DNA from 2 places in the Streptomyces sp. NPDC001068 genome. Region 2 is predicted to be linked to the other one. Evidence: predicted binding sites of a transcription regulator. Region 2 holds the regulator's gene; the other holds the start of a gene.
The links. Region 2 encodes HspR, which represses chaperone genes until heat shock. Its sites were predicted from a motif close to TTGAGNNNNNNNNNCTCAA; they were not measured.
Positions count from the first base shown of each region.

Region 1 (15,164 bases), on a different contig from region 2:
AGAGCAGGAGCAGGCCGTCCGAGGAGACGACGGCGACCGACTGGATGCCGGACACCTCCTCCACGAGGTTGCTCAGCAGCCAGTGCAGGTTACGGGCCTCACTGCTCAGTCCGAAGGTACTGGGCGCGGTCAACTGCTTGCCTCCTCGACTGTGCCCCCCGTGGCTTCACCGGATACGACTGATCCGGGTACCGCTGTTGTGGTGCTCGGCACCTGGTTCTGGCCGGTCTGTTCGGCGATCTCCGCCTGGACGTCCCGGCGGCCGGCGTCGGCTCCGCTGCGGAAGCCGCCGAGCCTGCGGCGCAGGGCTTCGGCGTCGACGCCGGTACCGCGCTGGCGTGGGGCCGGTGCGGTGGTGGTGATCTTGGGGGTGCGCTTGGGGAGGCCCTTGCTGGTGACCGGGTCCTCGTCGTCGCCCGCGGCCCCGGCGCCGGTGCGGGCTTCGCCGGAGTCGCTGCCGTCCCGGCGGCCGCCCGTGCGGCTGTCGTGGCCGGGCGCGGGCGGCGCCAGCGGGGCCCGCTCGCCGTCGCCGGCCACGGACCGCGGCCGCGTGTCGCCCTCGGCGTCGGCGGGGTGCGTCCGCTCGTCGGCGGTGCGCCGGACCGGCAGCGGCTGCTCGCCGGGGGCCGGGTACGGCTGCTCGCCCGGGGCCGGGTACGGCTGCTGTCCTGCCGACGGGGGCGGGTGCTCGGTGGTCGCGGGGGTCGGCGGTTCGGAGGGTGCGGGCTGGGCCAGGTCCGGGACCAGGAGTTCCATCGTCGTCTCGGCGAAGGTCTCCGCCGGGGCCTTCGGACGGGCCGCCGGTACGGGGGCCGCCGCCTTCGGCGGGTCCGCCTGCTCGTGGGCGGGGTTCTCGTCCGCGTTCCGGACCGCCTGCTCCGCCAGCGTCACGAGGGGGTCGCCGGACTTCGCGCGGCCGTGCAGGACGTTGGAGTTGACCTCCGCGTCCGCGCCCGGCAGCGAGAAGCCGTGGGTGCCGCCGGGAACCGTCGCGGCCGAGGGCACCGCCGACGCGGGCGCCGCGGCCAGCAGCGGCTGGGGCAGGACCACGACCGCGGCCACCCCGCCCTGCTTCTGCTCGCGCAGCTGCACCCGGACCCCGTGCCGGTGGGCCAGGCGGGCCACGACGTACAGGCCGAGCCCGAGACCGTCCTCGCCCTCCTGGTCGTACGGCGATCCGGGGTCGAAGTCGGCGAGGCGCCCGTTGAGCCGGACCAGGCGGTCGGCGGTCATGCCGATGCCCTCGTCCTGCACCGACAGCATGACCTCGCCGCTCTCCAGCAGCCAGCCGGAGATCTCCACGGGCACGTCGGGCGGCGAGAACGAGCTGGCGTTCTCCATGAGTTCGGCGAGCAGGTGGCTGAGGTCGTCGGCGGCGAAGCCGGCCACGTGCGCGTGCGGGGGCAGCGCCGAGATCCGGACCCGTTCGTAGCGCTCGATCTCGCTGACCGCCGCCCGGACGACGTCCACCAGCGGGATCGGGCCCGCGTGCTGCTGGACGTGCTCGGTGCCGGCGAGGACCAGCAGGTTCTCGCTGTGCCGGCGCATCACCGTGGCGAAGTGGTCGAGCTTGAAGAGGGTGGCCAGCCGGTCCGGGTCCTGCTCGCGCTCCTCCAGGCCCTCGATGACGGCGAGCTGCCGTTCGACCAGTCCGAGGGTGCGCAGCGCGAGGTTGACGAAGGTGCCGCCGATGCTGGTGCGCAGCCGCTCCAGCTGGTCGCCGGCGTCGGTCAGTTCGGCGCGCAGTTCCTCGCGGGCGTCGGCCATCTTCTGGCGCTGGCCGACCAGGTGCTTGCGGTCGGTCTCCAGGGTGGCGATGCGGTCGTACAGCTCGACGGCGTGCGCGTGCAGGGCGTTGACCGAGCGGACGACCTGGGCGAACTCGTCGTCGCGGCCCGTGAAGGTGATCGGTTCCTCGGCGCGCGGGTCCTCGGCCTCGGCCAGCCGTGCCGAGCCCCGGCGGAGCACCGACAGGGGACGGGTGAGGGTCCGGGCCATGGCCGTGGCGATGCCCACCGTCACCAGCATCAGGGCGCCGAGCACCGCGACCCGGATCTCCAGGGCGGTGACGTCGTCGTCGCGGAGGCCCGCGAGCTCCTTGGTGCGGTGGTCGTACAGGGCGGACTCGGTGCCCCGCATCAGGTCGACCCGGGCGGACAGCGCCGTGTCCAGCTTCTTGGTGCCGGTGGCGAGGTCGTCGTCGGAGAGGGTCGGCTGGTCGGTGAGGGCGGCCAGGAACTTGTCGGCGTCGTTGACGTCGTTGCCGGTGACCGTGGAGTCGTAGGACTCGACCGCGGCCGCCGGCGCGGTGTCGCGGAAGTCGGCGACGGCCGCGTCCGCCCGCAGCCTGGCCTGCTGGGCCGCGGCGGTGAGCGCGTCGCGCTGCTTGCGGTCGGCGTCGGAGGTGGTCGTGCTGGTGGTGGGCAGACCGGTGAGCGGATCGATCGTGGTCTGGGTGGAGCTCGGGATGTTCAGGGCGGCGAGCAGCAGGCCGCGGGCGGCCGCGGACTGCTGGACGGCGGAGTCCAGCTCGGCGAGCGCGTAGGCACCGGAGCCGGCCCGGGGCGGCGTCCGCTCGGCCAGTTCGTCGGCGAGCCGGTGGAGTTCGGTGATGGTCCGGGAGTACGCCTGGTGCGCCTCCAGGGCCGTGCTGCGGCCGGTGAGCGCGGACCGGCGGACGGCCGCGATGCCGTCGAGGTCGGTGCGCAGCCAGCCCGGCAGGTCGGTGTCGGCGCGCAGGTCCTCGACCTGGCGGTCGACCCGGGCGCCGCGGTCCTGCGAGGGCGCCTTGGACTTGGGGCGGCCCGCCGCGACGTAGGAGGTGACCTCGTCGCGCTCGTCGGCGAGCGAGTTGGCCAGCGCCAGCGCGTCCTGGGTGCGCCCGGCGAGGGTCACCAGGTCCTGGGAGTCGCTCAGCTGCCCGGAGGCGGTGAGCAGGGCGGGGGCGCCGGCGCCGGCGATCGCCGCGGCCACCACCGCCACGGCCACGATCAGCCGTGTACGGACGTGCTTGCGGCGGCCGGTGCCGACGGGAGCCGCGGGGCCCGTGTCGGAGGCCGTCTTCTTGCCTGTGCGCCGAGGCCGCGTCTTCTGCACCGGTGCTCGCACTCCTGAACTCGTGATACCCAAGGGGCCGGGTGGCACTCCGTCATAATCCCCGGCATTTCGGTGCCAAGTGGTGCGTGTACCCGGTACGTGCACCCGTTATGTAGGTCCCCGACCCTCCCAGCGCCGGTGGGCGGCGGTCTGGCTTCGCCCGACCCGCCACCCGAAGGAGTGAACATCGGAGGGGAGTTGGCGGGCAAGTTCCGGGGTAACACGCCGGGACCCTTTCCGGCGGGCCGGTTGGACGCGGACGACAGGCTTTGACAGTATTCGCCACCACGCGTTCCCGGAGTGCGCTAATCCACCCCAAAACAGGCGGCTGACCTGCAAGGCTGCGTGAAATCCCGGACGGTTGCCAGCCTTTGGCGAAGATCGTGAAGGGGTCGTGCAGACTGGCCGGATGCGTACTGAAGTCGTTTCGGAACCCGGCACCCCGGACCGCCCCAACGAGGACTTCGCCGGTGTCGGACTTCCCGCCTCGGGACAGGGGGGTTGCCTGATCGTCCTGGACGGGGTCACCCCGCCCCGGAACGGCACCGGGTGTCTGCATTCGGTCCCCTGGTTCACCGCGCGACTGGGCGGCGCGCTGACCGAACTGACCGTTTCGGCAGCAGATCTGACGCTGCGGGAAATCCTGGAACGGGCGATCAGGCGCACCGCCGACACCCATGGTGACACCTGTGACCTTTCTCACCCGCGCACGCCCCAGGCGACGGTCGTGCTGGCCCGCTGGTCCGAGGAGACCCTGGAGTACCTCGTCCTGTCCGACTCCGTACTGCTGCTGCGCTCCCCCGAGGGCACGGTCACCCCGGTCCTGGACGACCGGCTCGACCGGGTCCCGCGCGCCTCGCTGGCCTCGGACGCCGTCGCCGACGCCACGGTCCGCAACAAGGAGGGGGGCTTCTTCACCGCCGCCGCCGACCCCTCGGTCGCGGCCCGCGCGGTGACCGGGAGCGCACCGCGGGACCGGGTCGGCGCGCTGGCCGCCCTGACCGACGGCGCGACCCGCTGGACGGAGAAGTTCCACCAGGGCGACTGGGCGGCCCTCCTCGGCGTCGTGCGCGAGGAGGGGGCGCCGGCGCTGGTGCGCCGGGTGCGGGAGCTGGAGACGGCCGACCGGGAGGAGCGGGCGTTCCTGCGGCGGAGCAAGACGCACGACGACGCGACGGTGGTGTACGTCGAGTTCTGAGCCGCCGGCACCGGCGCCCCCGGCGGAGGCTACTTCTCCATCACGCCGTTCAGCTGGTGGAGCAGCCGGGCCAGTTCGGCGACCTCCTGGCGCGGCCAGTGGGCGAGCTGGCTGACGTACCGGCCGCGGCGGGCCTCGCGGACCGTGCCGACCCGGCGCCGGCCCTCGTCCGTGAGGGCGACCAGCCAGGCCCGCCCGTCGGCCGGGTCGGGCTCGCGGGCGATCAGCCCCAGCTCCTCCAGGGCCCGCAGCTGGCGGGACATGGTGGCCTTGCCGACGCCGATGTACCCGGCCAGGTCGGTGGCGCGCTGCCCGCCGCACTCGTCGAGCCGGACCAGCAGGCCGTACGCGGCGGACTCCAGGTCGGGGTGGACCTCGCGGGCCATCTCCCCCTGGCTGGCGCGGGCGCGTCGCAGCAGCACCGTCAACTCGCGCTCCAGGGTGAGGAATTCGCGGTCCGCACCACTCGGCGTCAACCCGTCGGCGGCGGGCCGTTCGTCGCCCTTTTCGTCGTCGTGCACGTCAGCACCCCTGATCGGTTTCGCAGTCCTGAAAGTTTCCGTCAAACCCCGTCGTCGCCGCAGCTCGCCAAGTATTCCGCAGGCGTGGACCGACGGCGGCCTCCGGACCCCCTTCCCCGCCCTCCCGCCCGTGCGTAGCGTCTCCGTCAGGCATTGGATGACATGTACACGTCAGCTAACGCTCGTCGCGCCGTGTGACCCCGCGTCGTGTCGCGCCTCCCGCACCGGCCGTCTCTGGCATACCTGGGACCCACACCTCTCCCCACGGAGGCACGTCATGCCGCTACCCGGACCCGCCCCCACGATCCTCGCCGGACTGCTCGCGCCGCTGCTCGCGACGGTCCCCCTGACCCCCGCCCGCGCCGACGCGCCCGCCCCGGCCCCCGTTCACGGTTCGGCCTACATGGGCATGGGCGTACTGGCCCACGACGGCCAGAGCGGCACGCCCAAGAGCAGCGACGCCACCCAGACCGAGGGCGTCGACGTCTCCGGCCACCAGGGCGACGTCGCCTGGCCGACCCTGCTCGGCAGCGGGGTCAAATGGGCCTACACCAAGGCGACCGAGGGCACGTCCTACAAGAACCCCTCCTTCACCCAGCAGTACAACGGCTCCCACGACGCGGGCATGATCCGCGGCGCGTACCACTTCGCGACCCCGGACAGCTCCAGCGGTGCCGCCCAGGCCAACTACTTCGTCGACCACGGCGGCGGCTGGTCCAGGGACGGCCGTACGCTGCCCGGCGCGCTCGACATCGAGTGGAACCCGTACGGCGCGGCGTGCTACGGCAAGTCCAAGAGCGCGATGGTCAGCTGGATCACCGACTTCCTCCACACCTACAAGACGCGCACCGGGCGGAACGCCGTGATCTACACGGCGACCAGCTGGTGGACCGACTGCACCGGCAACTACAGCGGCTTCGCCGCGAGCAACCCGCTGTGGATCGCCCGGTACGCCTCGGAGGTCGGGACGCTGCCGGCCGGCTGGTCGTACTACACGGCGTGGCAGTACACGTCGTCCGGTCCGACCGTCGGCGACCACGACAAGTTCAACGGCACCCTCGACCGGGTGGTCGCGCTCGCCAAGGGCTGACCCCGCACAGGGCGAAGGCCCGGGCCCCCTCGCGGGGACCCGGGCCTTGCGCATCCGGCAGCGTCCGTCACGCCGCTGCCGGAACCTCCGGCGCCGCGCCGTTCGTGGCCGGTGCGAGCGCCAGCTCCAGGACCTGCCGGACGTCGGTGACGGCGTGGACGTCGAGCTTGTCCAGCACCTCCGCCGGGACGTCGTCCAGGTCGGCCTCGTTGCGCTTGGGGATGATGACGGTCCTCACCCCGGCGCGCTGGGCGGCGAGCAGCTTCTGCTTCACCCCGCCGATCGGCAGTACCCGGCCGGTCAGCGAGACCTCTCCGGTCATGGCCACGTCCGTGCGGACCAGCCGGCCGGACAGGAGGGACGCGAGGGCCGTCGTCATGGTGACGCCGGCGCTCGGGCCGTCCTTCGGGACCGCGCCCGCCGGGAAGTGCACGTGCACGCCCCGCTCCTTCAGGTCGCCGACCGGGAGTTCCAGTTCGGCGCCGTGCGAGCGGAGGAAGGACAGGGCGATCTGCGCGCTCTCCTTCATCACGTCACCCAGCTGGCCGGTGAGGGTCAGACCCGCCGCGCCCGTCTCCGGGTCGGCCAGGGACGCCTCCACGAAGAGGACGTCCCCGCCCGCTCCGGTGACCGCGAGGCCGGTCGCCACACCCGGTACCGCGGTACGGCGCTCGGCCGGGTCCTGGGCGGACTCGGGCACATGGTGCGGCCTGCCGATCAGACCCCGCAGGTCCGCGTCCATGATCGTGAACGGCAGCTCCCGCTCGCCCAGTTCGTGCTGGGCCGCGACCTTGCGCAGCAGACGGGCGATCGACCGCTCCAGGGTGCGGACGCCCGCCTCCCGGGTGTACTCCCCGGCGAGCTTGCGCAGCGCGCTCTCGTCGAGGGTGACCTCGTCCTTGCCGAGTCCCGCCCGCTCCAGCTGGCGCGGAAGCAGGTGGTCACGGGCGATGACGACCTTCTCGTCCTCGGTGTAGCCGTCCAGCCGGACCAGCTCCATACGGTCGAGCAGGGCCTCCGGGATGGCTTCCAGGACGTTGGCGGTGGCCAGGAAGACGACGTCCGAGAGGTCGAGTTCGACCTCCAGGTAGTGGTCGCGGAAGGTGTGGTTCTGCGCCGGGTCGAGGACTTCGAGCAGGGCGGCCGCCGGGTCGCCCCGGAAGTCGGACCCCACCTTGTCGATCTCGTCCAGCAGGACGACCGGGTTCATCGAACCGGCCTCCTTGATCGCCCGGACGATCCGGCCGGGCAGCGCGCCGACGTACGTACGGCGGTGGCCGCGGATCTCGGCCTCGTCCCGGACGCCGCCGAGGGCGACCCGGACGAACTTCCGGCCCATCGCGTGCGCGACGGACTCACCCAGGCTGGTCTTGCCGACACCGGGCGGACCGACGAGCGCCAGCACGGCACCGCCGCGGCGGCCGCCGATGACCCCGAGCCCCCGGTCGCTGCGGCGCTTGCGCACCGCCAGGTACTCGGTGATCCGCTCCTTCACGTCCTCCAGGCCGGCGTGCTCGGCGTCCAGGACCGCCTTGGCGCCCTGGATGTCGTACTGGTCCTCGGTCCGCTCGTTCCACGGGAGTTCGAGGACGGTGTCCAGCCAGGTGCGGATCCACGAGCCCTCGGGCGACTGGTCGCTGGACCGCTCCAGCTTGTCGACCTCCTTGAGGGCGGCCTCGCGGACCTTCTCCGGCAGGTCGGCGGCCTCCACCCGGGTGCGGTAGTCGTCGGACTCCTCGCCGTCCTTCTCGCCGTTCAGCTCGCGCAGCTCCTTGCGGACCGCCTCCAGCTGGCGGCGGAGCAGGAACTCGCGCTGCTGCTTGTCGACGCCCTCCTGGACGTCCTTGGCGATCGTCTCGGCCACGTCCTGCTCGGCGAGGTGGTCGCGCAGCTGCTGGGTGGCGAGCTTCAGCCGGGCCACCGGGTCGGCGGTCTCCAGCAGCTCGATCTTCTGCTCGGTGGTCAGGAACGGCGAGTAACCGGAGTTGTCGGCGAGCGCGGAGACGTCGTCGATGGCCTGCACCCGGTCCACGACCTGCCAGGCGGCGCGCTTGCGCAGCCAGGCGGTGGCGAGCGCCTTGTACTCCTTGACCAGTTCGGTGACATGACCGGGCACCGGTTCCGGGACGTTCTCCTCGATGCGGGTGCCCTCCACCCACAGGGCGGCACCCGGGCCGGTGGTGCCGGCGCCGATGCGGACGCGGTGACGGCCGCGGATCAGCGCGCCGGGGTCGCCGTCGGCCAGCCGGCCGACCTGCTCCACGGTGCCGAGCACGCCGGTGCCCGGGTAGGCGCCGTCCACCCGCGGGACCAGGAGCACCCTGGGCTTGCCGGGCTCGTTGCGGGCGGCGGCCTGCGCGGCCTCCACGGCGGCGCGTACATCGGGGTCCTTGAGGTCCAGCGGGACCACCATCCCCGGCAGCACGACCTCGTCGTCGAGCGGCAGCACAGGGAGGGTGAGTGATGCGGACGTCGAAGCCATGATCTCCCCTTCGGCATTGAACTTGAGCTATGCCGACTCAATGCATGTGAGCCACTGAATGTTCCCGGGGGTGTGTTCGCTGTGAGCGATCACCCGCCGACCTGGCCGTGACGGGCGCCGGCCGGGGAGGAACGCGGGACCTCGACCGGAAGGAACCCCGAGATCCCGACGGCCGGAGCCGCGGCACCCATGACGCGAGAACAGTCCCCGGACGCGGACTCATTCCTCGTCCGGGGCCACCGATGGCGCGCACCTCCCCCAGGGACGGGATGCGCGGCTATGGCCACGTGGTCGACGGTTGGGTGGTGTGCGTCCACGGCCACGTGATCGACGGGCGGGTGGTGTGCGTCCACGGCCACGTGATCGACGGGCGGGTGGTGTGCGTCCACGGCCACGTGATCGACGGTCGGGTGGTGTGCGTCCACGGCCACGTGGACGACGGTCGGGTGGTGTGCGGCGGCGACGCGGGGCCCTGTCGGCCGGACACGACGGCCGGACGCGCGTCGGGATCGTGCGGCGACCGGGCTTTCCGGCGGGCACGACGAGTGGGTACGTCCGGGTGCGGGATGCAGGGTCCGGGGTGCGGGGGTCCGGGGTGCGGGGTCCGGGGTCCGGGGTGCGGGGTCCGGGGTGCGGGGGTCCGGGGTCCGAGGTCCGGGGTGCGGGGGTCCGGGGTGCGGGGGTCCGGGGTCCGAGGGTGCGGGGTGCGGAGTGCGAGGTCCGAGGTCCGAGGTGCGGGGTGCGGGGTGCGGGGTGCGGGGTGCGAGGTCCGAGGTCCGAGGTGCGGGGTGCGGGGTGCGAGGTCCGAGGTCCGGGGTCCGGAGCCCCGGGCGGCCGAGCGACCCAGACCGCCCGTACCGCGCCGTACCGGCTTACCGCCGTGCCGGCGCACGCGCCCGTACGTCAGGCGGTTGCCCGTGCCGGAGTCCTCTCCGCCTCCCGGGACCAGCGCCGGACCGTCGGCCACAGCACCGTCCCGATGCCCAGCGCGATCAGGTGGCCCCAGTCGGTCATCGGGTCCTGGAGGGCCATGAGGTCCGTGACGAGGCTCCACACGACCAGGGCCAGCAGGGGCCAGCGCAGCCACGGGGTGAGCAGCCCGCACAGGGCGCCGGTGCCGGCGGCCACACCGAAGCTGATGCCGTAGTCGAGGCGGTGCAGGGAGGTGTCGGGGAGGCGGCCGGCCAGGACCGCGAGGCCGACCGGGACCTCGGTGGCGAGGGTGGCGAGCACATGGCCCGCCAGGAAGACCAGGATCGTCCGGGCGCCCCCTATCCGCCGCTCCAACGCGGTCAGGACCAGCACGAACGCGAAGAAGAAGGGGGACAGGAGACCACCGGCGATCCACAGGGCGCTGGCCAGCAGGACGAAGACCGGGGTGCGCAGGAGGTGGGCGACGTCGGTGCTGGAGTCCTGGTGGACGGTGTAGAGGAGGACGGGGCCGACATGGGCGGCGAAGAGCGAGGTGAGGGCGAGGATCGCCGCGTAGGCGAAGGTGACCGGGGTGCCGGCGGGCGTGGGCAGCAGCAGCCAGGGCCGGAGCGCGGGACGCGGGATCTTCGCGGCGGCCACCGCGACCGGGCCGCGCTGCCGGGGCACGCCGTCCAGCAGCGCGGTGACCTCCATGGCGCCGTCCGCCCCGGGCCGGACGACGGTGACCGGCCCCCCGGAATCCGCGGCGACCGGCACGAGAACCCTCGGCACACGCACCATCGGGACCCCGTCCACGAACTCCGACGTGGGCGTCGCCACGGACCCCGGCACGGGCGTCGCCGCCGGATCCGACCCGGACCACGCCACCGACTCCGGCGAGCGCCCCGCCACCGGCCCCGGCACGGGCCTGACCACCGCCCCCGTCGCGGGCCCGACCGTCGACCCCGACGCGGGCGTCGCCCCCACCCCCGGCGAGCGCCCCGCCTCCACCCCCGGCGACGGCGTCGCCGTGGGGTCCGGCATCGGCGCGCTCCCGCGCGTCCGCGCGGTCCGGTTCACGGTGAGGCGCTCCTTCCGTTTCACCCCACCAGCCTTCGCCGTCCGTCGAGCCGCTGTCTGTGACCGGGGCCACGCGGGGAGCGATTCACAGGATTTTCCGAAGAAACGTGAGGGGTTGGGGGAACCATACGAGTCACCCGAGGCCGCCGTCGGACGCGAAGCGCCGGACGGCCCCTCGAACGAGTGACACCCGGGGGACCGTCCGGCACCGGTAATTCGCGTGGCGGCAAAGCCCTGTTGGGGCAGGATGGCCGGTATGGCGCACACCACCGGCACGACTTCCGTGGACGACGCCCCTCCCGTGGTCCTGGACCGGCGCGAGGGTCCGTACGGCGAGGTGGTCCTGCGCAGACACGGCGGGCTGCTGCAGATCATCGCCAACGGCTGCTTCCTGATGGACACCTCCGACGGCCGCTCGGAGCGGCTGCTCGTGGACGCCGCCCGGGACGCGCTGGACGGACGGCCGGAGCCGGCCGTGCTGATCGGCGGGCTCGGCGTCGGGTTCTCGCTCGCGCACGCCGCGCGGGACGCCGGGTGGGGACGGATCACCGTCGTGGAGCGGGAACCGGCCGTCGTCGACTGGCACCGGGACGGCCCGCTCTCCCCGCTGTCCGCGGCCGCGTTCGCCGATCCGCGCACGGAGATCGTCGAAAGCGATCTCGTCGCCTACGTCAATGAGACTTCCGACACATTCGACGCGCTGTGCCTCGACATCGACAACGGGCCCGGCTGGACCGTCGACGAGGACAACGAGGGCCTTTACTCGCCCGCCGGACTCGCAAGCTGCGCAAGGGTGTTGAGACCGGACGGGGTGCTCGCCGTATGGTCCGCGCAGCCCTCCGCCGAATTCGAGGAAACCTTGTGGAATGCCGGGTTCAAACAGGTGCGTACCGAAGAGATCCCGGTTGCCCGGGGCGTTCCCGACGTCGTTCACCTCGCCGTCCGCCCTGGATAGCGAGTGCGCCGCCTGTCCCCGTAGGGTGCATCCCTGACGCGGGTCATTCAAGCGTCAATCGCAGTCATGGGATCACCCCACTGATTCCGGAAAGCACACAGGGGCGGGCGATGGAGCAGACACACACCTCCCACAACGGCACGGCCACGGCTACTCCGGGCGCTCAGCGCCGGGTCCTGGTCGTCGAGGACGACGCCACGATCGTCGACGCCATCGCGGCCCGTCTGCGCGCCGAGGGATTTCTCGTGCAAACGGCCGGCGACGGACCGTCGGCCGTCGACACCGCCGAGGCCTGGCAGCCCGATCTGCTGATCCTCGACATCATGCTGCCCGGCTTCGACGGTCTGGAGGTCTGCCGCCGCGTGCAGGCCCAGCGGCCGGTGCCGGTGCTGATGCTCACCGCGCGCGACGACGAGACCGACATGCTGGTCGGCCTCGGGGTCGGCGCCGACGACTACATGACCAAGCCGTTCTCCATGCGGGAGCTGGCGGCCCGGGTGCACGTCCTGCTGCGCCGGGTGGAGCGGGCGGCCGTCGCGGCCTCCACCCCCCGGTCCGGCATCCTGCGCCTCGGCGAGCTGGAGATCGACCACGCACAGCGCCGGGTGCGGGTGCGCAGCGAGGACGTGCACCTCACGCCGACCGAGTTCGACCTGCTGGTGTGCCTGGCCAACACCCCGCGCGCGGTGCTCTCCCGTGAGCAGCTGCTCGCCGAGGTGTGGGACTGGGCGGACGCCTCCGGCACCCGCACGGTCGACAGCCACATCAAGGCGCTGCGCCGGAAGATCGGGGCCGAGCGGATCCGCACCGTGCACGGTGTGGGCTACGCGCTGGAGACACCGACGCCATGACCGCGGGGCCGGCCGGACCGAGAGGCCCCGGGGAGGAGCCCTGGGGCACCGTGCGCCCGTTCTCGATCAAGACCAAGCTCGGCGCGCTGGTCGTCGTCTCGGTCCTGATCACCACGGGTCTGTCGATGATCGCGGTGCACACCAAGACGGAGCTGCGCTTCATCACGGTCTTCTCGATGATCGCCACACTGCTGATAACGCAGTTCGTGGCGCATTCGCTGACCGCGCCGCTGGACGACATGAACGCGGTGGCCCGGTCCATCTCGCAGGGCGACTACACCCGCCGGGTACGCGAGAACCGCCGGGACGAACTGGGCGACCTCGCCGAGACGATCAACGTCATGGCCGACGAGCTGGAGGCCCAGGACCGCCAGCGCAAGGAGCTGGTGGCGAACGTCTCGCACGAGCTGCGCACGCCCATCGCGGGCCTGCGGGCGGTGCTGGAGAACGTCGTCGACGGGATCGCCGAGCCGGACACCGAGACCATGCGCACGGCCCTGAAGCAGACCGAGCGCCTCGGGCGGCTGGTGGAGACCCTGCTGGACCTGTCCCGCCTGGACAACGGCGTCGTACCGCTGCGCCAGCGCCGCTTCGAGGTGTGGCCCTACCTCTCGGGTGTGCTCAAGGAGGCCAACATGGTCGCCGGGGCACGCGGCGTGGCCTCGAACTCGGGCAGTCACACCCGCACCGACGTCCATCTGCACCTGGACGTCTCGCCGCCGGAGCTGACCGCGCACGCCGACCCGGAGCGCATCCACCAGGTGGTGGCGAACCTCATCGACAACGCGGTCAAGCACAGCCCGCCGCACGGCCGGGTGACCGTGAAGGCGCGTCGGGGCGCGCTGCCGGAGTCGCTGGAGCTGGAGGTCCTGGACGAGGGCCCCGGCATTCCGCGCTCGGAGTGGCACCGCGTCTTCGAGCGCTTCAACCGGGGGGCCGTACGACGGCCGCACGGGCCCGGCAGCGACGGCGGTACGGGGCTGGGGCTGGCGATCGCCCGGTGGGCGGTGGATCTGCACGGCGGCCGGATCGGCGTGGCCGAATCCGACCGGGGCTGCAGGATTATCGTCACCCTCCCGGGGCTTTCCTCCGTCCCAAGTTGACGTAAAGTTCGATTCGGAGCCTCAAGATCCACCCGCGCTCCGTCGGCCGTCGGTGCCGCCGGACCCCTGTGATCAGGTGCGGTCTCCGCGCACGTCGTCACGGGTGCCGGAGTGAGGTGATCATCCGCGTGGCGAAGCCATGCCCGATTCGGTCCTCTCAGAGCGGAACCACGCTTGTTTCCCGCCATTCCGAGCGCCGAAACACGCTTTCCGGTGTGACTTACACGACGATGAACCGGCCCGACCTGACCTTCACGGTCATGGAGGCGTAGCCTTTATTCCCGCTGTCCATCACCTTGTGAAGCGGAAGAGGGCGGTTACCGCCGTGTCGCCACAGTCCCCCAGTAACTCGAACATCTCGACCGACGCAGACCAAGCGGGCAAGAATCCCGCAGCCGCGTTCGGACCGAACGAGTGGCTCGTCGACGAGATCTATCAGCAGTACCTCCAGGACCCGAATTCGGTAGACCGAGCCTGGTGGGACTTCTTCGCCGACTACAAGCCGGGAGCGCCCGCCGCCTCGGCTCCGGCGGGTACCGCGGCCGCGGGGGCCGCGGGCACCACGACGCCCGCGCAACCGCCGGCCCAGCAGGCCGCGGCTCCGTCCGCGCCGGCTCCCACCGCGCCCGCGCCCGCGAAGCCCGCTCCGGCCGCGCCCCAGGCCGCCGCGCCCGCTCCGGCGCCCGCGAAGCCCGCGCCCGCCGCCGCGGCCCCCGCCGCGAAGCCGGCCGCCGCTGCCGCCAAGGCCGCGCCCGCCGCCGAGGCGCCCGAGGGCCCGGATCTGGTCACCCTGCGTGGTCCCGCCGCCGCCGTCGCGAAGAACATGAGCGCCTCGCTGGACGTGCCGACCGCCACCTCGGTCCGCGCGGTCCCGGTGAAGCTGCTGTTCGACAACCGCATCGTCATCAACAACCACCTCAAGCGCGCCCGGGGCGGGAAGATCTCCTTCACGCACCTGATCGGCTTCGCGATGGTGCAGGCCCTCAAGGCCATGCCGTCGATGAACTACTCGTTCGCGGAGAAGGACGGCAAGCCGACCCTGGTCAAGCCGCCGCACGTGAACTTCGGCCTGGCCATCGACCTGGTGAAGCCCAACGGCGACCGCCAGCTCGTCGTGGCCGGCATCAAGAAGGCCGAGACGCTGAACTTCTTCGAGTTCTGGCAGGCCTACGAGGACATCGTCCGGCGCGCCCGCGACAACAAGCTGACGATGGACGACTTCACCGGCGTCACGGTCTCCCTGACCAACCCCGGCGGCCTCGGCACCGTCCACTCGGTCCCGCGCCTGATGCCCGGCCAGTCGGTCATCATGGGCGTCGGCTCCATGGACTACCCGGCGGAGTTCCAGGGCACCAGCCAGGACACCCTGAACAAGCTCGGCATCTCGAAGGTCATGACGCTCACGTCGACCTACGACCACCGGGTCATCCAGGGCGCCGCCTCCGGCGAGTTCCTGCGCCAGGTCGCCAACCTCCTCCTCGGCGAGAGCGGCTTCTACGACGACATCTTCGAGGCCCTGCGGATCCCCTACGAGCCGGTCCGCTGGCTCAAGGACATCGACGCCTCGCACGACGACGACGTCACCAAGGCCGCCCGGGTCTTCGAGCTGATCCACTCCTACCGGGTGCGCGGCCACGTCATGGCCGACACCGACCCGCTGGAGTACAAGCAGCGCAAGCACCCCGACCTGGACATCGTCGAGCACGGCCTCACCCTGTGGGACCTGGAGCGCGACTTCGCCGTCGGCGGCTTCGCCGGCAAGTCGATGATGAAGCTGCGCGACATCCTCGGCGTGCTGCGCGACTCGTACTGCCGCACCACCGGCATCGAGTTCATGCACATCCAGGACCCCAAGCAGCGCAAGTGGATCCAGGAC
Region 1 is NZ_JBIAYD010000003.1:166,406-181,569, forward strand. It holds gene ACFY3I_RS10200 (roadblock/LC7 domain-containing protein) at 1-133, opposite strand, end outside; gene ACFY3I_RS10205 (nitrate- and nitrite sensing domain-containing protein) at 130-3,096, opposite strand; gene ACFY3I_RS10210 (hypothetical protein) at 3,506-4,294, shown strand; gene ACFY3I_RS10215 (MarR family winged helix-turn-helix transcriptional regulator) at 4,324-4,815, opposite strand; gene ACFY3I_RS10220 (lysozyme) at 5,093-5,905, shown strand; gene lon (endopeptidase La) at 5,973-8,387, opposite strand; gene ACFY3I_RS10230 (rhomboid-like protein) at 9,291-10,100, opposite strand; gene ACFY3I_RS10235 (hypothetical protein) at 10,126-10,566, shown strand; gene ACFY3I_RS10240 (spermidine synthase) at 10,636-11,334, shown strand; gene ACFY3I_RS10245 (response regulator transcription factor) at 11,445-12,185, shown strand; gene ACFY3I_RS10250 (ATP-binding protein) at 12,182-13,288, shown strand; gene ACFY3I_RS10255 (multifunctional oxoglutarate decarboxylase/oxoglutarate dehydrogenase thiamine pyrophosphate-binding subunit/dihydrolipoyllysine-residue succinyltransferase subunit) at 13,614-15,164, shown strand, end outside.
Region 1: lon (endopeptidase La) is a predicted target of HspR. The motif match lies at 8,410-8,428, and genes of this name have one in related genera.

Region 2 (15,164 bases):
GCGGTGCCGGTCGAGATCGCCGCCGGCTCGGTGCTGCTCTTCCACGGCTACCTGCTGCACAGGTCGCTGCCCAACAACGGCCGGCGGGGCTTCCGGCGGGCACTGGTCAACCACTACATGAGCGCCTCGTCGCTGCTCCCCTGGGCGCACCCCGGCATCGAAGTGCCCATGGCGCAGGCCGACTTCCGGGACATCGTGCTGGTCGCGGGGAACGACCCGTACGCCTACAAGGGAACCACCGGCATCCGTACGCCCCGGGTACGGCGCGACCGGTCCGGGGGCTGCGACCGGTGAGGCCGTGACGGGGACCGCCGAGCACGTCCCGCCGCCCGCGGGCACGCTGCCCACACCCGAACTCCTGGCACGGCTGGGTCCCGCCGTCGCCGACTACCCGCCCGCCTCGGTGTTCGGGCCCAGGGACGCGGGGTCGTACGAGTTCGTCTGGCTGCTGAACGGCAGTGCCCGCTGGACCTGCGGTGACCGGACCCTGCGGCTGACACCGAGCGCGCTGCTGCTGGTACGGCCCGGCATGCGCGACACCTTCCGCTGGGACCCGGGCCGGCCCACCCGGCACGGCTACGCGCACTTCCGGCTGCCCCCGGCCGTACCGGGCGGGCCGCCCCCGGACGACACCGGCTGGCCGGTCGTGCGGGACCTGACGGGGCGGGACGATCCGATGGCCGCGCTCTGCCGGTACCTGCTGGCACTCGGCTCCGGCCGGCCACCGGCCTGGCAGCGGCACGCCGAGGAGACCCTGCGGCTGCTGCTCCTCACGTTCGTGCACGGCCCCGGTCCCGGGACCGGCGCGGACACCCTCCCGGAACCGCTCGTCGCCATGATGGCCGCGGTCCGCGCCCACTGGTCGGACGGCGTCGCCCGGCCGCTTCCCCTGGAGCGGCTGGCCCGGGCGGCCGGGGTGTCGGAGAGCACGCTGTGCCGGATCTGCCGGCGGAGCCTCGGCGTCGGCCCGGTGGAGGGGCTGGAACGGCTGCGGCTGGCGCGGGCCGAGCCGCTGCTGTGGCTGAGCAACCTCTCGCTGCGCGCCATCGCGGTCCGGTGCGGCTTCGCCGACGCGTACCACTTCTCGCGCCGGTTCCGCGCGGTCTACGGCCTGCCCCCGAGCGCCTTCCGGGCCGTCCCGCCGGAGTCGGCACCGCCGTCCCCGGTCGCGAACGGCGCACTGTCCGCGCTCCGGGCCCTGACGCTCCCCGCCTCCGGCGCCGAAACCCCGGCCACCGGTCAGGGGCGGCGCTCCGGCCTCGGGCCCGGAGGGCAGACGCCGGGTTCCGGGGCGGCCGTCGAAGCCCCGGGCGACGGACGCCACCGGTGATAACGCTCGCGAAGCGGCCGGACTTTCACGCGGCCTTCACCGGTCCCCGACCCGGGCCCTCCGAAATCCGCACATTCGGCGCCCCGTCGCCAGCCCTTCCGTCCGCACCCTTCTGACCAGCAAAAACCCTCGTCACGGCACCCTTTGTCCGCCCCGTCGCACCCCGCGTCGGCCAACCGGCCCGCCGGGGGCGCGGCTTGACGGGTCCGGCCGCTGCGCGTTTGCTTCCCTCACATCATCGGTTGCACTTGATGGCCCCCCACTTGGAAGGCGCTGGTGTGAGCGCACCTGTCCTCTGCGGCACCCCCATGCCCCGTCTCGCCCTGGCGCTGGCCGCCGCCGCGTCCGCCCTCGCACTCACCGCGTGCGGTGTCGTCGACGGCATGGACGGGAGCGGCGACCCCGCGACCGCGGCGAAGGGCGACGACATGACGGTGGGTCTGCTCCTGCCCGACAAGGCCACGTCCCGGTTCGAGACCTTCGACCACCCCATCTTCACGAAGGAGATCGCCTCCCTGACCCACGGCAAGGGCAAGGTCGTCTACGCCAACGCCGAGGCGAGCGCGGCCACTCAGAGCCGGCAGTTCCGGCGGATGGTGGACCGGAAGGTCGACGTCATCCTGGTGGACGCGGTCGACGCCGGGGCCATCGAGCCGGAGGTCGGCAGGGCGAAGGACGCCGGCATCCCCGTCATCGCCTACGACCGGCTCGCCCGGGGCCCGGTCGACGCGTTCGTCTCCCACGACAACGAACTCGTCGGCGAGGTCCAGGGCCGCGCCATCATGACGGCGCTCGGCAGCAAGGCCGAGACCAGCGAGATCGTCATGATGAACGGCGACCCGGCGGACCCGAACACGGCGAGCTTCAAGAAGGGCGCCATCGACGAGTTCCGCAACAACGTCCGGATCGCCAGGGCGTACGACACCGACAAGTGGTCGCCGAAGGTCGCCGGCGCGAACATGAAGAAGGCGATCCAGGCCGTCGGCCTGCACAACATCGCCGCCGTCTACTCGGCCAACGACGGCATGGCGGGTGCCGTCATCGAGGCGATGAAGCAGGCGGGGGCGACCCACATCCCGCCGGTCACCGGGCAGGACGCCAACCTGGACGCGGTGCAGCGGGTCGTCTCCGGCGAGCAGTCGATGACCGTCTACAAGTCGTTCCTGGACGAGGCCACCCAGGCCGCCGAGATGGCGGTGTACAAGGTGCAGGGCAAGGACATCCAGTACGACGCGCTGACCCCCGACAAGGTCGAGGCGGCCGGCGGGCGGAAGGTGCCCGCGGCCCTGGTGCCGGTGGTCTCGGTCACCCGGGACAACATCAAGGACACCGTGGTCGCGGACGGCGTCTACACCGTCGGCCAGATCTGCACCCCGGAGTACGCGGCGGACTGCGCGGCGATCGGCCTGAAGTGAGCACCGCCGCACCGCCGCACCGGCGGTCCGAAGGCCGCAGGTCCTACGCCGCGACGACGGCGACCCCGGTCCTGCCCCCGTCGACGTCCACCACGGTGCCGTGCACGAAGGACGCCTCGTCGGACGCCAGCCAGACCACGGCGTGGGCGATGGCGTCCGGCGTGCCCATCCGGCCGGCCGGGGTGCCCTTCATCATCACCTCGCCGGGGTGGGGCTGTGCGCCGGGCGGGGCCGGGGGCAGGATCACGCCGGGTGAGACGGCGTTGACCCGTACGCCCTGAGGGCCGAACTCCGCCGCCCAGGCACGGGTGAGGGTCTCCATGGCGCCCTTGGTGGAGCTGTAGAGGGCACCGACGGGGACGGCGAGCCGGGCGATCCAGGAGCCGAGGTTGATGATCACTCCGGCCCCGGCCTCCACCATCGCGGGGGCGACGGCGGCGGTCAGGAAGAACGGTGCCTTGACGTTCACGCCGTAGACCTGGTCGAACGTCTTCTCGTCGGTGGCCGTGGTGCCCGGGGCCGGGTAGACGCCGGCGTTGTTCACCAGGATGTCGATCCGCCCGCCCAGCGCCTCCCGGGCCCGGGCGGCGAGGTCCTCGGACGCGGCCGGGCTGCCGTCGAGGTCGGCCGCCAGGAAGTCGGCCCGCCCGCCGGACGCGCGGATCCCGGCCACGACCTGTGCGCCGCGTCCGGCACTGCGTCCGGACACGATGACATGGGCCCCCTCGGCGGCGAACGCCTCGGCGATCGCCTGCCCGATGTTGCTGGTCGACCCTGTGACCAGGGCCGTCTTGTCGCGCAGTCGTTCACTCATGATGCCGTCTCCCTCATTTCGTCGGCTGTGCCGAGCGGCGTGCGGTCCACTGTGCGTCGCGTAAAATGGACCGGCAAGTCCAGAAATTCGGTCCGGACGGAGCCCGAGGAGGCGACGGAATGCCGGAAGCGCTGACCGCGAAGGGGCGGGCCACCCGCGCCCGGATCGTCGAGGGGGCCGCCGAGGTGCTGCGCACGCAGGGAGTCGGCGCCACCACGCTCGACGACATCCGCGGCCGCACCGGCACCAGCAAGAGCCAGCTCTTCCACTACTTCCCCGAGGGCAAGGACGCCCTGCTGCTCGCCGTGGCCCGGTTCGAGGCGGACCGGGTCCTCGCGGACCAGCAGCCGCACCTGGGCCGGCTGGACTCCTGGGAGTCCTGGCAGCGGTGGCGGGACGTGGTGGTGGAACGCTACGAACTACAGGGCGACCAGTGCCCCCTGGGGGCGCTGTTCCTCCAGGTCGGGCGGACCAGCCCCGGCGCGCGGGCGATCGTCACGGGGCTGATGCGGCAGTGGCAGGAGGACCTGGCCCGCGGCATCCGCGCCCTGCGGGCCGGCGGGCTGGTCGCGCCGGACCTGGACGTCGACCGCGCGTCCGCCGCGCTGCTCGCGGGCATCCAGGGCGGGGTCTCCCTCATGCTGTCCACCGGTGAGTCGACGCACCTCAGGGCGGCCCTCGACACCGGTATCGAGTACCTGCGGGTCAGCGGGACGCCGACGGCGCCGCCTTCTTGCGCGCCCGGTACGCGGCGGCCTTGATCTTGTTGCCGCAGGACTCCATGCCGCACCAGTGCCGCCGCATCCCGCGGGAGCGGTCGATGTAGGTGCGGGTGCACTCCGGGTTCTCGCACTCCTTGAGCAGGGGTACGTCCGGCAACCCCGAGCAGCTGTTCGCGGCGGGCTGGGCGGCCTGCTTCCTGGGAGCCGTGCGCCGCGCCGCCGCCGACCGCCGGATCCGGCTGACCAGCACCGCCATCACCGCCGAGGTCACCCTCCACCACGGTGACGACGACGAGTTCGGCCTGGCCGCCGTGCTCAACGTGGAACTCGGCGGCGTCGACGCGGCCAGCGCCACCGAACTGGGCGCCGCCGCCCACCGGATCTGCCCCTACTCCAAGGCCACCCGCGTCCAAGGCCACCCGCGGCAACATCCCGGTGACCGTCAACGCCACCGCCGCCGCGGCCTGAGCCGGCCCGGACGGGGCGAAATCCGGTCCCGCGGTGTGCGGCGGTGCCCCGGGGTGATTGTCTGGCCCCCGGCAACCCGTTCCGACCCGGCCCCGCCGGCAGGAGGATCCCGCAGACATGAGCAGTGCCTACGCGTACGAGTACAAGGTCGTCACCTTCCGGGAGTCGCTGATCGGCGACGCACTGGACAGCGACAAGCTGGAGAAGGTCCTCAACAAGCACGCCGAGGACGGCTGGGGTCTCAAGGCCATCACCGCCGCCGACGTCAAGGGCCGGATAGGCCCCGGCGCCGTCGAGGGCCTGCTGCTGACCTTCGAGCGCCCGCGCGCCTGACCGGCCGGCGCGCACGGGAAAGCCCCCCGGCCCACACTGGGCCGGGGGGCTTTCCCCTGTGCGAGGGAGCTACTTCACCGGCTCCGGCTCCGGCGCGCTCTCCGGCTCGGCGGCGCCCGCCGGGTCGGCCGGCGTCTTCACCGAGTCGAGCAGCAGCTGGGCCACGTCGACCACCGTGATGGACTCCTTGGCCTTGCCGTCGTTCTTCTTGCCGTTGACCGAGTCGGTGAGCATCACCAGACAGAACGGGCAGGCCGTGGAGACGATGTCGGGGTTCACCGACAGCGCCTCGTCCACGCGCTCGTTGTTGATGCGCTTGCCGATCCGCTCCTCCATCCACATCCGGGCGCCGCCCGCGCCACAGCAGAAGCCGCGCTCCTTGTGGCGGTGCATCTCCTCGTTGCGCAGACCCGGCACGCTCGCGATGATCTCGCGCGGCGGCGTGTAGATCTTGTTGTGGCGGCCCAGGTAGCAGGGGTCGTGGTACGTGATGATGCCCTCGACCGGGGTGACCGGGACCAGCTTGCCCTGGTCCACCAGGTGCTGGAGCAGCTGGGTGTGGTGGATGACCTCGTAGTCGCCGCCGAGCTGCGGGTACTCGTTGCCGATGGTGTTGAGGCAGTGCGGGCAGGTGGCGACGATCTTCTTGGCCGACTTCGGCTTGCGGGACTCCTCGGTCACCTTGCCGTCGTCGTCCAGCTCCTCGCCGAACGCCGTGTTCAGCGCCATGACGTTCTCCATGCCGAGCTCCTGGAACAGGGGCTCGTTGCCGAGGCGGCGGGCGGAGTCGCCGGTGCACTTCTCGTCGCCGCCCATGATCGCGAACTTGACGCCCGCGATGTGCAGCAGCTCGGCGAAGGCCTTGGTGGTCTTCTTGGCACGGTCCTCGAGGGAGCCGGCGCAGCCGACCCAGTAGAGGTACTCGACCTCGGTGAGGTCCTCGATGTCCTGGCCGACGACCGGGACCTCGAAGTCGACCTCCTTGAGCCACTCCAGGCGCTGCTTCTTGGCCAGGCCCCAGGGGTTGCCCTTCTTCTCCAGGTTCTTGAGCATCGTGCCCGCCTCGGACGGGAAGGCGCTCTCGATCATCACCTGGTAGCGGCGCATGTCGACGATGTGGTCGATGTGCTCGATGTCCACCGGGCACTGCTCGACACAGGCGCCGCAGGTGGTGCAGGACCACAGCACGTCCGGGTCGATGACGCCGTTCTCCTCGGCGGTGCCGATCAGCGGCCGCTCGGCCTCGGCGAGGGCCGCCGCGGGGACGCCCGCCAGCTGCTCCTCGGACGCCTTCTCCTCGCCCTCCATGGTCTTGCCGCCACCCGCGAGCAGGTAGGGCGCCTTGGCGTGCGCGTTGTCCCGCAGGGACATGATGAGCAGCTTCGGGGAGAGCGGCTTGCCGGTGTTCCAGGCCGGGCACTGCGACTGGCAGCGGCCGCACTCGGTGCAGGTGGAGAAGTCCAGCAGGCCCTTCCAGGAGAACTGCTCGACCTGGGAGACGCCGAAGACGTCGTCGTCACCGGGGTCGGTGAAGTCGATCGGCTTGCCGCCGGAGGTCATCGGCAGCAGGGCGCCCAGGGAGGTCTCACCGGTGGCGTTGCGCTTGAACCAGATGTTCGGGAATGCCAGGAAGCGGTGCCAGGCCACACCCATGTCGGTCTTGAGGGCGACCACGATCATCCAGATGAACGAGGTCGCGATCTTCAGACCGGCGAAGAAGTAGGTCAGGTTCTGGAGCGTGGAGACGTCCATGCCCGCGAGCCAGTGGACCACCGGGTACGAGATGAAGAAGGAGGCCTCGTAGGAGTCCACGTGGTGCTGGGCGCCCTCCAGGGCGTGCAGCATGAAGATGCAGACGCCGACGATCAGGATGACCGTCTCGACGAAGTACGCCTGGCCGAAGTTGGAGCCGGCGAAGCGGGACTTGCGGCCCGGCCGGTTCGGCTTGCTCAGCTGGCGGATGACGATCAGCACCAGGATGCCGAGGACCGTCATGGTGCCGATGAACTCGACGAAGACGTTGTAGGGCGCCCACTCGCCGATGACCGGCAGCAGCCAGTCGGCCTGGAACAGCTGGCCGACGGCGTTGACGATCGTCAGCAGCAGCGAGAAGAAGCCGACCGCGACGAACCAGTGCGCCACGCCGACGATGCCCCAGCGGTTCATCCGGGTGTGGCCGAGGAACTCCCTGACCACCGTCACGGTCCGCCGGCCGGGCTCGTCGGTACGGGTGCCGGCGGGCACGTTCTGACCGAGCCGCATGAAGTTGTAGATCTGGAGGACGGCGCGGGCGAACAACGCCACGCCGACCACGATCAGAACCAGCGACACGATGATCGCGGCGAGTTGCATGGGGGCTCCTCGGGCCTGCGAGGTCTCTCTTCGGGTCTCTTCGCGAGAGGGTTCCCGAAATTACTAAGCGGTAACTTATGCAGTCGGTCTGAGACTACCCGCATCTTTACCCGCACTGTAGTCAGGTGCGGGGTGATCTGAATCGCTGAGGTGTGCCTGACCGGCGGCTGCCTTGCGGCGGCAAAGTGATCGTGTTATTCGTACGCAATTGTTACATTTAGGTCTAATTTAGACCTGTGCTCTACGGGATCGTCGCTGCCACCACCGCCCTGCTGTTCGCCGCCGTCCTCGCCGCGCTGATCCGGCCGCTCGCGCTGCGGCTGGGGCTCGTCGACCGTCGGCGGACCCGTCCCGTCCCGGTGCTGGGCGGGCTCGCCGTCGTGGGCGCCACCTGTCTGGTCGCCGGTGCCGGCGACTGGACCGGGGTCGCTCCGCTCGGTACCGGGGTCGGTGAACTGCTGATCGCCGGGGGAGCGGTGGCGCTGCTCGGGCTGATCGCCGACGTGTGGCGGCTGAAGACCCGCTTCCTGCTCCTCGGCACGGCCGTGGCGGCCGCCTGCGTGGTGCCGTACGCGGAGTTCGGCGTGGTCGAGGGGGTGCTCGGGGTCGGCTGGATCGCCTTCGTCGCCGTCGCCTTCAAGGGGCTCGACCACGCGGACGGGCTGGCCGGGACCGTCGGGGTGGTCACCGCCTTCGGCGTCGGGGCCTGCGCCTCCGCCGAGGTCATGGACGGGCTGGCCGTACTGCTGAGTGTGCTGGCCGCCGCGCTCACCGGGTTCCTGATGCACAACTGGCATCCCGCGCGGATCGCGCTCGGCGCCACCGGCTCGCTGTTCGCCGGGTTCGTGCTGGCCGCGGCCGCGCTGATCACCCGGACCGGGTACGACCCCGTCGCCAGCGCGGGCGTGCTGTTCGCGCTCACCGCCGTCGCGAGCGCCGACGTGCTGCTCGTCGTGCTGTCGCGGCTGCTGGCCGGGCGGCCGGTGCTGCGGCAGGGGCCCGACCATCTCGCGCACCGGCTGCGCAGGCTCGGGCTCACCCCGCCCGGCGCCACCGTCGCCCTCGGGGCCGTGTCCTTCGCGGGGGTGCTCGTCGGGGTGCTCGTGCACGGCGGCTGGATCGGGCGGACCGGCGCCACATGCGTCGCCTGCGTCACCGTCAGCGTCGTACTGCTACTCCTTCGGGTGTCGGTCTATGGACCCCGACGCGTTGAATCCTCGCAGGTCACGGGCCAGTTGCGTGTGAGGAATGGATAAGAGTTGAGTGTCCATGACTCAGGTCTGTTGACCCACGCGCGGGCTTGATGCACACTTGAGTCCGTTCCACTCAAGTCAGCTGGAGGAAATCACCATGGCACGTGCGGTCGGCATCGACCTGGGCACGACTAACTCTGTCGTCAGCGTTCTTGAAGGCGGCGAGCCCACCGTCATCACCAACGCCGAGGGTGCCCGGACCACGCCGTCCGTCGTCGCCTTCGCCAAGAACGGCGAGGTTCTGGTCGGCGAGGTCGCCAAGCGCCAGGCGGTCACCAACGTGGACCGCACCATCCGGTCCGTGAAGCGCCACATGGGCACCGACTGGAAGATCCAGCTGGACGGCAAGGACTTCAACCCCCAGCAGATCTCCGCGTTCATCCTGCAGAAGCTGAAGCGGGACGCGGAGGCCTACCTGGGCGAGAAGGTGACCGACGCGGTCATCACCGTCCCGGCGTACTTCAACGACTCCGAGCGCCAGGCGACGAAGGAGGCCGGCGAGATCGCGGGCCTGAACGTCCTGCGCATCGTGAACGAGCCCACCGCGGCCGCGCTCGCCTACGGCCTCGACAAGGACGACCAGACGATCCTCGTCTTCGACCTCGGTGGCGGCACCTTCGACGTGTCCCTCCTGGAGATCGGCGACGGCGTCGTCGAGGTGAAGGCCACCAACGGCGACAACCACCTCGGTGGTGACGACTGGGACCAGCGCGTCGTCGACTACCTGGTCAAGCAGTTCGCCGCCGGTCACGGCGTGGACCTCGGCAAGGACAAGATGGCCCTCCAGCGCCTCCGCGAGGCCGCCGAGAAGGCCAAGATCGAGCTGTCCTCGTCCTCCGAGACCTCGATCAACCTGCCCTACATCACGGCGTCCGCCGAGGGCCCGCTGCACCTGGACGAGAAGCTCACCCGCGCCCAGTTCCAGCAGCTGACCGCGGACCTGCTGGAGCGCTGCAAGACGCCGTTCCACAACGTGATCAAGGACGCCGGCATCCAGCTCGGCGAGATCGACCACGTCGTCCTCGTCGGCGGCTCCACCCGTATGCCCGCCGTGGCCGAGCTCGTCAAGGAGCTGACCGGCGGCAAGGACGCCAACAAGGGCGTCAACCCGGACGAGGTCGTCGCCATCGGCGCCGCCCTCCAGGCCGGTGTCCTCAAGGGTGAGGTCAAGGACGTCCTGCTCCTCGACGTGACCCCGCTGTCCCTCGGCATCGAGACCAAGGGCGGCATCATGACCAAGCTCATCGAGCGGAACACGACGATCCCGACCAAGCGGTCCGAGATCTTCACCACCGCCGAGGACAACCAGCCCTCCGTCCAGATCCAGGTCTACCAGGGCGAGCGCGAGATCGCGGCGTACAACAAGAAGCTCGGCATGTTCGAGCTGACCGGTCTGCCGCCGGCCCCGCGCGGTGTCCCGCAGATCGAGGTCGCCTTCGACATCGACGCCAACGGCATCATGCACGTGACCGCGAAGGACCTGGGCACGGGCAAGGAGCAGAAGATGACCGTCACCGGCGGCTCCTCGCTGCCGAAGGACGAGGTCGACCGGATGCGCCAGGAGGCCGAGCAGTACGCGGAGGAGGACCACCGCCGCCGCGAGGCCGCCGAGACCCGCAACCAGGGCGAGCAGCTCGTCTACCAGACGGAGAAGTTCCTCAAGGACAACGAGGACAAGGTCCCGGGCGAGATCAAGACCGAGGTCGAGGGTGCGATCGCCGAGCTGAAGGAGACGCTCAAGGGCGAGGACACCGCCGAGATCCGCACCGCCACCGAGAAGGTCGCGGCCGTCTCCCAGAAGCTCGGCCAGGCCATGTACGCCGACGCCCAGGCCTCCCAGGCCGCCGGCGGTGCCGCCGGTCCGGGCGCCGGTGCCGGTGACGCCGACGACGTGGTGGACGCGGAGATCGTCGACGACGAGCGCAAGGACGGTGCCGCGTGACGGAGGAGACCCCGGGCTTCGAGGAGAAGCCCGACGTCCCCTCCGGCGCGACCTCCGACGACGCCGAGCCGAAGGCCGCCCCCGCTTCGGGGGCGGCCTCGGCCGGGGACGCAAACGCAAGCGAGCTGACCGGCCTGACGGCTCAGCTGGACCAGGTGCGCACCGCGCTCGGTGAGCGCACCGCGGACCTCCAGCGCCTCCAGGCCGAGTACCAGAACTACCGCCGCCGGGTGGAGCGCGACCGGATCACGGTCCGGGAGATCGCCATCGCGAACCTCCTGACCGAACTCCTGCCGACGCTCGACGACATCGGGCGCGCCCGGGAACACGGCGAACTGGTCGGCGGTTTCAAGTCCGTGGCCGAGTCGCTGGAGACGGTCGCGGCCAAGATGGGCCTGCAGCAGTTCGGCAAGGAGGGCGAGCCCTTCGACCCGACGATCCACGAGGCGCTGATGCACAGCTACGCGCCGGACGTCACCGAGACGACGTGCGTGGCGATCCTGCAGCCCGGGTACCGCATCGGCGAGCGCACCATCCGCCCCGCGCGGGTGGCGGTCGCCGAACCCCAGCCCGGGGCGACCCCGGCGAAGGCCGAAGGGGCCGACGAGGCCCCGGCGGCCGGCGACGAGAAGGACAACGGCCCTGAGGAGGGCTGACGCAATAGGTACCGAGCGGAAGGAGGGACGTCGGGGATGAGCACCAAGGACTTCATCGAGAAGGACTACTACAAGGTCCTCGGCGTCCCCAAGGACGCCACCGAGGCCGAGATCAAGAAGGCGTACCGGAAACTCGCCCGCGAGTTCCACCCGGACGCCAACAAGGGCAACGCCAAGGCCGAGGAGCGCTTCAAGGAGATCTCCGAGGCGAACGACGTGCTCGGCGACCCCAAGAAGCGCAAGGAGTACGACGAGGCGCGCGCCCTCTTCGGCAACGGCGGCTTCCGCCCGGGGCCGGGCGCGGGCGGCGGCAACTTCAACTTCGACCTGGGCGACCTCTTCGGGGGCAACGCCCAGGCCGGGGGCGGCGGCTTCGGCGGGGGCGGCGGCGGCTTCAGCGACGTCCTGGGGGGCCTGTTCAACCGGGGCGGCGGCGCGGGCGCGCGCACCCAGCCCCGGCGCGGCCAGGACATCGAGTCCGAGGTCACGCTCAGCTTCACGGAGGCCATCGAGGGCGCCACGGTTCCGCTGCGGATGTCCTCGCAGGCCCCCTGCAAGGCCTGTTCGGGCACCGGCGACGTGAACGGCACACCGCGCGTGTGCCCGACCTGCGTCGGCACCGGCCAGGTGGCGCGGGGCTCCGGGGGCGGCTTCTCGCTCACCGACCCCTGCCCCGACTGCAAGGGCCGCGGCCTCATCGCGGAGAACCCCTGCCCGGACTGCAAGGGCAGCGGCCGCGCCAAGTCGTCCCGGACCATGCAGGTCCGCATCCCCGCCGGGGTGACGGACGGCCAGCGCATCCGCCTGCGCGGCAAGGGGACGCCCGGCGAACGCGGCGGCCCGGCCGGTGACCTGTACGTCATGGTCCACGTCGACACCCACCCGGTGTTCGGCCGCAAGGAGGACAACCTCACGGTGACCGTGCCGGTGACCTTCACCGAGGCGGCGCTCGGCGGCGAGGTCAGGGTGCCCACCCTGGGCGGACCGCCGGTCACCCTGAAGCTGCCTCCGGGCACGCCCAACGGGCGCACCATGCGTGCCCGCGGCAAGGGCGCGGTCCGCAAGGACGGCACCCGCGGCGACCTCCTGGTCACCGTCGAGGTGAGTGTCCCGAAGGACCTGTCGGGGAATGCTCGTGACGCACTGGAGGCGTATCGCGAGGCGACCGCGGGTGAGGACCCGCGGGCGGAGCTGTTCGAGGCTGCGAAGGGAGCATGACAGAGATGGACGGCCGTCGACGCAATCCGTATGAACTGACCGAGGAGACCCCGGTCTACGTCATCTCGGTGGCGGCCCAGCTCTCCGGACTGCACCCGCAGACGCTGCGTCAGTACGACCGCCTCGGCCTGGTCTCCCCGGACCGCACGGCCGGGCGGGGGCGCCGTTACTCGGCCCGCGACATCGAACTGCTCCGCCAGGTGCAGGCGTTGTCGCAGGACGAGGGCATCAACCTGGCCGGCATCAAGCGCATCATCGAACTGGAGAACCAGGTCGCCGCGCTCCAGGCCCGCGTGGCCGACATGGAGGCGGCCCTGGACGGCGCGGCGGCCGCGATGCGGCAGCGCGAGGCGGCGGTACACGCCTCGTACCGCCGCGACCTGGTCCCCTACCAGGAGGTCCAGCAGACCAGCGCGCTGGTGGTGTGGCGGCCGAAGAAGGCCAAGGACTAGAGGTACACGCGCGAAGGGGCCCGGAGGACATGTCCTCCGGGCCCCTTCGCGCGTGCCGGTCACGGCTCCAGGATCGCCCACTGCGCACCGGGCACCGACTCCGTGCCGTCGGCGTACCGCGCGGTCACCCAGTAGTAGTGGGTTGTACCGGCGCCGGCCGTGATGTCGTCGTAGGAGCGGTCCGTGGTGGCCGCCAGCCTCTCGTAGCCCTGCGTCTCCGGGTTCCAGCGGTAGACCACGTAGCCCGTCGCCGCGTCGACCGCGTTCCACGCCAGGTGAACGCCCGAGTCGGCCACGTGCGCCGTCAGGGTGAGCGGGGAGCCCTCCGGGGTCGCCACCGACGGAGTCAGGTCCAGTTCGTCCACGACGACGGCGTACACGGGCCCCAGCCACCGGCTGGAGTTGCCCGCGTCGTCGATCGCGTCCACCCAGTAGCAGGCTCGGTCGCCGTCGGGCAGCCGGACGTCCCGGAAGCGGGAGGTGCCCGCAGGCAGGTCCGCCCACTCGGAGCCTGAGCAGACCTGCTCGTCGCCCTCGTCGCCGAGCACCACGCCCCGGTAGACCGCGTACCGGTTCAGGTCGGGCTCGGTGTTGTCGTCCCAGTCCAGTTCGATGCCGTACCCCGTGGCCGTCGCCGTCAGCCCGGTCACCTGGGCGGGCGGCTTGTCGGAGACCAGCGTGGTGACGGTGGCGGTGTTGGAGAGCGCGGAGATCTGCGACCCCTGCGCGTTCGCCACCGCGTAGTGGTAAGTGGTGTCCTCCTCGGCCGAGAGGTCGGCGCAGCCGTACCGGCGGGACCCGTCGGAGAGGGTGGCGAAGCTGGTCGTACAGGTCACCCACTGCGCCGTCGAGGTGTCCACGGGCAGTGTGGTCGAACGGTAGACCCGGAACTCGCCGTACGGGGCGTCCTGGGGCCTCGTCGTCCACTGGAGGGTCGCGCTGCCGATGCCCGCCGTCGCCGTCAGCTCGCGGGGTGCGGCCAGCGGGCGGGTCACCGCGCGGAGTTCGGTGAACGGCGACATGTGACCGGAGCCGTCCACGGCCGCGATCCGGTACTGGGCGGCCTCGCCCCGCGCGAGCGTGTCGTCGGTGAGGCTCACCGTGCGGGCGGGGTCCCAGGACTTGGTGACGACACCGTGGGCGTCGGTCCGCTCCACCCGGTACCTCGCCGCGGCGGACACCCCCGACCAGCTCAGGGAGGCGCCCGTGTCGATGGCGGACACGGTGAACCGGGCAGGTGTCTGCAGCACGGTGCTGGTGACCGGGGCGTCGGCGGTGCCTGCCGACTCGTTGCCCGCCCTGTCATAGGCGCGGACCTCGTAGTAGTAGACGGCGCCGGTCGCGGGCGGGGTGTCGGTCAGGGACGTCGCCGTCGTCGACCCCACCTTCGTCCAGCTGGTGACGCCCTTCGGGCGTCGGTAGACCCGGTAGCCGGCGAGGTCCATCTCCTGGTTCTTCGTCCAGCTCAGCTTCGTCGTGTCGGCGTTGCCGTCGTAGGACACCAGCGGGTGCGGCGGGGTGAGCGGCGCGACCTTGTCGACGGTCGCCGAAGTCCGGGGCGTGTACGTGAACTTGACCTTGGCGGCGCCGGTCCAGTTGACGTAGTCGACACGGAGGGTGTGCGTGCCCCTGGGGACCGTGACGTTGACGGTCCTGCTCACCGTCCCGGTCGTGTTCCTCCACAGGTCGACCTTGCGGCTGCCGTCGACGTACACGCGGATGCCGTCGAGTCCGGACGCGGCGAGGGCGAAGGGGCCGCCGGAGCCGAAGTCGCGGGTCACGCTCCAGCGGACGCCGAAGTCGTCCTTGGGGAGGCCGGAGGCGGGGGTGCCGCTCCAGCTCTCGCTGACCGCGGAGTCGCAGTCGGTCTTCTTCGGGGTGCCCGTGAACGTGGTGTTCGCGAAGAACTGCCGCTTGTAGACCGGTGTCGCGCAGGTCGTCGTGGCCGAGGCGACGGGGGCGGCGACGGTGGTCAGGAGACCGGCCGCGCTGGCGAGCACCACGGCACCGGCCGCGGCGCGTCTGGCTGGGTTCATTCGATCCTCTGGTCGTATCCGGTCAACGGGCATCGCCGTTGCCGATGTCGACTCATGAGGAAAGGAGTTGGTTGTACTGATCTTTGCCCGCCCCTGAACTCCCTTTGGATGGAGGGCCCGTAAAAGGTGTTTGCAGGTGATTCCGCATGCCCTTCACAGACACTGCGGAGCGT
Region 2 is NZ_JBIAYD010000016.1:41,473-56,636, forward strand. It holds gene ACFY3I_RS36855 (phytanoyl-CoA dioxygenase family protein) at 1-294, shown strand, start outside; gene ACFY3I_RS36860 (helix-turn-helix transcriptional regulator) at 299-1,330, shown strand; gene ACFY3I_RS36865 (sugar ABC transporter substrate-binding protein) at 1,639-2,745, shown strand; gene ACFY3I_RS36870 (SDR family NAD(P)-dependent oxidoreductase) at 2,789-3,559, opposite strand; gene ACFY3I_RS36875 (TetR/AcrR family transcriptional regulator) at 3,679-4,320, shown strand; partial or broken gene ACFY3I_RS36880 (CGNR zinc finger domain-containing protein) at 4,265-4,435, opposite strand; partial or broken gene ACFY3I_RS36885 (OsmC family protein) at 4,392-4,628, shown strand; gene ACFY3I_RS36890 (DUF4177 domain-containing protein) at 4,867-5,082, shown strand; gene ACFY3I_RS36895 ((Fe-S)-binding protein) at 5,152-7,434, opposite strand; gene ACFY3I_RS36900 (MraY family glycosyltransferase) at 7,671-8,690, shown strand; gene dnaK (molecular chaperone DnaK) at 8,785-10,629, shown strand; gene grpE (nucleotide exchange factor GrpE) at 10,626-11,285, shown strand; gene dnaJ (molecular chaperone DnaJ) at 11,322-12,503, shown strand; gene ACFY3I_RS36920 (heat shock protein transcriptional repressor HspR) at 12,509-12,955, shown strand; gene ACFY3I_RS36925 (fibronectin type III domain-containing protein) at 13,015-14,991, opposite strand.